DNA from 2 places in the Acidovorax sp. GW101-11A03 genome. Region 1 is predicted to be linked to the other one. Evidence: riboswitches for the same ligand, from Rfam matches in the RefSeq annotation. Region 1 holds a riboswitch; the other holds the start of a gene.
What was found. A riboswitch is a leader RNA that binds a small molecule or an ion and turns the genes downstream of it on or off. The one in region 1 is predicted to bind thiamine pyrophosphate.

Region 1 (2,458 bases):
TTGGCCGTCTCGGGGTCCAGGCCCAGGTTGAACTGGTCCTGCCAGCGGAAGTCGAAGCGCGCCTGGCTCAGCGCGTCGTCACGCGAGCGGGCGCCCGGGTGCCCCTTGGCCACGTCGGCCGCGTGCGCGGCGATCTTGTAGGCAATGATGCCTTGCTTCACATCGTCACGGTCGGGCAGGCCCAGGTGCTCCTTGGGCGTCACGTAGCAGAGCATGGCCGTGCCCATCCAGCCGATCATGGCCGCGCCGATGGCGGACGCAATGTGGTCGTAGCCCGGTGCGATGTCGATGGTCAACGGGCCCAGGGTGTAGAACGGTGCTTCGTGGCAGGTCTTGAGCTGCTCGGTCATGTTGGCCTGGATCATGTGCATGGGCACATGGCCGGGACCTTCGATCATGGTCTGCACGTCGTGCTTCCAGGCCACCTGGGTCAGCTCGCCCAGCGTGTGCAGCTCGGCAAATTGCGCTTCGTCATTGGCGTCCGATGCGCAGCCGGGGCGCAGGCCATCGCCCAGGCTGAACGACACGTCGTACGCCTTCATGATGTCGCAGATGTCCTCGAAGTGCTCATACAGGAAGCTCTCGCGGTGGTGTGCCATGCACCACTTGGCCATGATGGAGCCGCCGCGCGAGACGATGCCCGTGCGCCGCTGCGCCGTGAGGTGGATGTAGGCCAGGCGCACGCCAGCATGGATGGTGAAGTAGTCCACACCCTGCTCGGCCTGCTCGATCAGCGTGTCGCGGAAGATTTCCCAGGTCAGGTCTTCGGCCACGCCGCCCACCTTTTCGAGCGCCTGGTAGATCGGCACCGTGCCAATCGGCACCGGCGAGTTGCGCACGATCCAGTCGCGTGTGGTGTGGATGTTTTTGCCGGTGGACAGGTCCATCACGTTGTCGGCACCCCAGCGGATCGCCCACACGAGCTTTTCCACTTCCTCTTCAATGCTGGACGTGACAGCCGAGTTGCCGATGTTGGCGTTGATCTTGACCAGGAAGTTGCGGCCAATCGCCATCGGCTCCACCTCGGGGTGGTTGATGTTGGCGGGGATGATGGCGCGGCCCCGGGCCACTTCGTCGCGCACGAATTCGGGGGTGATGATGCGCGGGATGCTCGCACCCATGGGGTTGCCCATCAGGCGCTGCTCACGGCCTGCATCGGCCATGTACTGCTCCATCCATTCGCGCTTGCCGTTTTCGCGGATGGCCACGTATTCCATCTCGGGGGTGATGATGCCCTTCTTGGCGTAGTGCATCTGCGTGACGTTGGCACCGGCCTTGGCGCGCAGGGGCTTGCGCTGCAGGGCGGCAGCCTCGGCGCGCAGCTGGGCCAGGCGGGCGGCGTCTTCGCTCTTCTGGCCATCGTCCAGCGCCACGGGGGCACGGCCTTCGTAGTGCTCCACGTCGCCACGGCCGGTGATCCAACCGCCGCGCACACTGGCCAGGCCCTGGCGCACATCGATCACGGCTTCAGGGTCGGTGTAAGGGCCGGAGGTGTCGTACACGCTGACCAGCTCGCCGTTGGTGAGCGCGATGTCGCGCACGGGCACACGCAGGTCGGTGTGCAACTGGCCGGGGATATAGGCCTTGCGCGATGCAGGAAAGGGTTCGCGTGTGCGTGCCAGCAGCTCGGCAAACTTTTCAGGGGCGGCGAGCTTGGCGTGGGGATCGGGGGCGTTCATGGGCAGGTCTCCTGGTTCCGGTGGCGGTGGGGTCTGCTCCGGAACGGACCTGTGCGCCCCCCAGGTACGGCAGCGCCTGGGGCATGGCGTGCCAGCAAAAACTGCGGGCACGGGACAAGGAGGTCGGCTCTTCTTCCGCCGGTATGAACCGGATCAAGTTCGTCGGGTTCGCAAGCTCGCCTGAATTCCTTCAGGACCCTTGCATCTCAGCGCATCAGCACACCCCGGAGCAGGCGCGAGTATAGGGCAGAGGAAAACCGGGGTGGCAATGCACCCGCATCAGGGGATCAGGCCAGGCGGCCAATGAAGATCACCGCAAAGAAGAAGACGGTCGCAATCACCGTCCATTTGAGGATGACCAACCCCAGGCGCTTGTAACGCGCCTGCCCGGTACCGGCATAAAACGCAAACGACACGGCCGCCGCCAGAAGCAGCAGCATGGCCAGCCAGCGGAAGATCAGCATCGCAGCACTACCAGGCGCGCACGGGCTGCGCAAAACCGGTGGGGGCCTGGCGTTCGTCCTCGAAGGTGACCACCTCCCAGGCATCGCGCTGGGCCAGCAGCTCGCGCAGCAGCAGGTTGTTCATGGCATGTCCCGACCGGAACGCGCTGTAGGCCGCCAGCAGGGGCTTGCCAATGAGGTACAGATCGCCCATGGCGTCCAGGATCTTGTGCTTCACGAACTCGTCGTCATAACGCAGGCCGTCGCTGTTGAGCACCTTGTAGTCGTCCATCACGATGGCGTTGTCCAGCCCGCCGCCCAGCGCCAGGCCGTTGG
Region 2 (2,458 bases), on a different contig from region 1:
ATCGCCTTCATCAAGCTCAACGCCGACCTGGCCTTTGCCGACGGCTGGAAGAGCATCACCAAGCGCAAGCCCGCGCTGCCCGACGCCGATGAGTGGAATGGCAAGCCCGGGAAAATCAACGATCTGGTGAAGTAAGCCAAACAGGCGCCCCTTGGTGAACCCGGCTTTGCAAACGCCCGCCGTTGTAGAGACCGACGCGGTCGTCATCGGCGCAGGCCCCGTGGGCCTGTTCCAGGTCTTCCAGCTGGGCCTGCAGGGCATCACCGCCCACGCCATCGACGCCCTGCCCCATGCGGGTGGCCAGTGCGTCGAGCTGTACGGCGACAAACCCATCTACGACATCCCGGGCATCCCCGTGTGCACCGGGCGCGAGCTGGCCGGTCTGCTGCTTCAGCAGATTGCCCCTTTCAAGACCCAGTGGCACCTGAACACGCTGGTGTCCGCCCTCACCGTACAAGCGGACGGGCGCCTGCTGGTCGAAACCTCGCAAGGCGCACAACTGCTGGCCCGCAGCGTGTTCATCGCCGCAGGCGTGGGCGCCTTTGTGCCGCGCACGCTCAAGGTGGACGGCATCGAGCGCTTTGTGGGCACCCAGCTGCACTACCAGAACCTCCCCGCCAGCTTGGATGTGGCCGGGCGCCACGTGGTAGTGCACGGCGGTGACGAGCCCGCCGTGGCCCGCGCCGTCGAACTGGCAGAGCAAGGCCAGCCCGCCCGCGTCAGCCTGCTGCACCGCCGCGACGTCTTCCAGGCGCCTGAAACCTTGCTGCAACGCCTGCAGCAATTGCGCGACGCAGGCCGCATCCACGTCGAGGCCGCACAGATCACCGGCATTGACACCGTGGGCGACCGCCTCACCGCACTACAGGTGGTGGATGCGGACGGCAGCACCCGGGCCCTGGCGCTGGACCTGCTGGTGGCCGTGCTGGGCATCTCACCCCGCCTCGGCCCCATCGCCGACTGGGGCATCGCCATGGATCGCAAGCAGCTGGTGGTGGACACCGAAGCCTTCCGCACCAGCGTGCCCGGCATCTACGCCGTGGGCGACATCAACACCTACCCCGGCAAGCGCAAGCTCATCCTGTGCGGCTTCCACGAGGCCACGCTGGCCGCCTTCGGCGCCGCCGAGGCGCTCAAGGGCGACAAGGTGGCGCTGCAATACACCACCACCAGCCCGCGCCTGCACCAGTTGCTGGGCGTGGCGCCCGCCCCTGCTGCCGCCTGACCGGGCGCACAGCGGCCACACACGCCACTACAATCCGCAGCGCGCTGCTTTTGCAAGCGCTACCGCTAGGGGTGTCGATGTGGGCCTGCCCACTTCGACTGAGAGAGTCCCTTTGAACCTGATTGAGATCATCCTCGCGCAGGGAAGCAAGTCCGCCATTGCACGGCTCTGAACACGTCAGGGCGCACCGGTGGGCGGCCCCTGCTCTGTATCTGCTTACGGAGCCCACCATGTCCTCATCCCCCGCCACGCACGCCACCAACGAAGCGCTGGCCCCCGTCTCCTCTGACCGCCGCGTCTTCCAGTGGCATGACCATGCCTCGCTCTGGTTCAGCCTGGGCGTGGGCCTGCTGGTCATGCAGGTGGGCGCGTACCTGATGCCCGCGCTGGGCACCAAAGAGGCACTGATTGCCATCGTCGCCGGCTCCATCGTGGGCGCGGGCCTGCTGGGCTGGGTGGCCAAGCTGGGTTGCGACAGCGGCCTGGCCAGCGCGGGGCTGATGCATGCTGTGTATGGCCGCACCTTTGCCAGCCTGCCCATCATCCTGAACATCGTGCAGCTGGTGGGCTGGGGCACGTTCGAGCTGGTGGTGATGCGCGATGCCACTGTGGCCATCGGCCAGCAGTCGGGGGCCATGGCGGGTGCCCACTGGCCGGTGCTGGCCACGCTGCTGTGGGGCAGCGTGGTGATGCTGCTCATCAGCGGCTCGATGGTCCAACTGGTGCGCAAGGTGATTGCGCGCGTGGCGCTGCCGCTGGTGGTGTTGTCGCTGCTGTGGCTGTCGTGGCAGTTCTTGTCGCTGGCCCAGGCCCAGGGTTTTGAAGCGCTGTGGACGCGCCAGGGCGCAGGCGGCATGGGCGTGTTGCCCGCGCTGGACCTGGTGATCGCCATGCCGATTTCGTGGCTGCCCCTGGTGGCCGACTATGCGCGCCATGGCAAAAACGGTGGCTCGGCATTGCGCGGCACCTGGCTGGGCTATGCGCTGGCCAACATGTGGTGCTACAGCCTGGGTGTGCTGGTGGCGCTGACCTTGCCGAGCAAGGACCTTGTGCAGGCGCTGCTGCTGGCCCAGGGTGGGCTGATCGCGCTGTCGCTGATCCTGATCGACGAGGTGGACAACGCCTATGGCGACACCTATTCGGGCGCCGTGTCGGCCCATAGCCTGCTGCCACGTTTTGGCGTGCGCGCCTGGGGCCTGCTGGTGGCCGCACTTTGCACGGGGCTGGCGCTGG

Region 2: linked by a shared signal. The riboswitch ahead of AC07Z7_RS09905 (purine-cytosine permease family protein) and the one ahead of thiC (phosphomethylpyrimidine synthase ThiC) in region 1 are both predicted to bind thiamine pyrophosphate.

Annotation. Positions count from the first base shown of each region.
Region 1 is NZ_JBWKZU010000009.1:41,528-43,985, reverse strand. Features, by position in the region: gene thiC (phosphomethylpyrimidine synthase ThiC) at 1-1,679, opposite strand, end outside; TPP riboswitch at 1,793-1,916, opposite strand; gene AC07Z7_RS06210 (hypothetical protein) at 1,967-2,143, opposite strand; gene lpxC (UDP-3-O-acyl-N-acetylglucosamine deacetylase) at 2,151-2,458, opposite strand, start outside.
Region 2 is NZ_JBWKZU010000018.1:15,900-18,357, forward strand. Features, by position in the region: gene fdxA (ferredoxin FdxA) at 1-135, shown strand, start outside; gene AC07Z7_RS09900 (NAD(P)/FAD-dependent oxidoreductase) at 167-1,225, shown strand; TPP riboswitch at 1,283-1,387, shown strand; gene AC07Z7_RS09905 (purine-cytosine permease family protein) at 1,456-2,458, shown strand, end outside.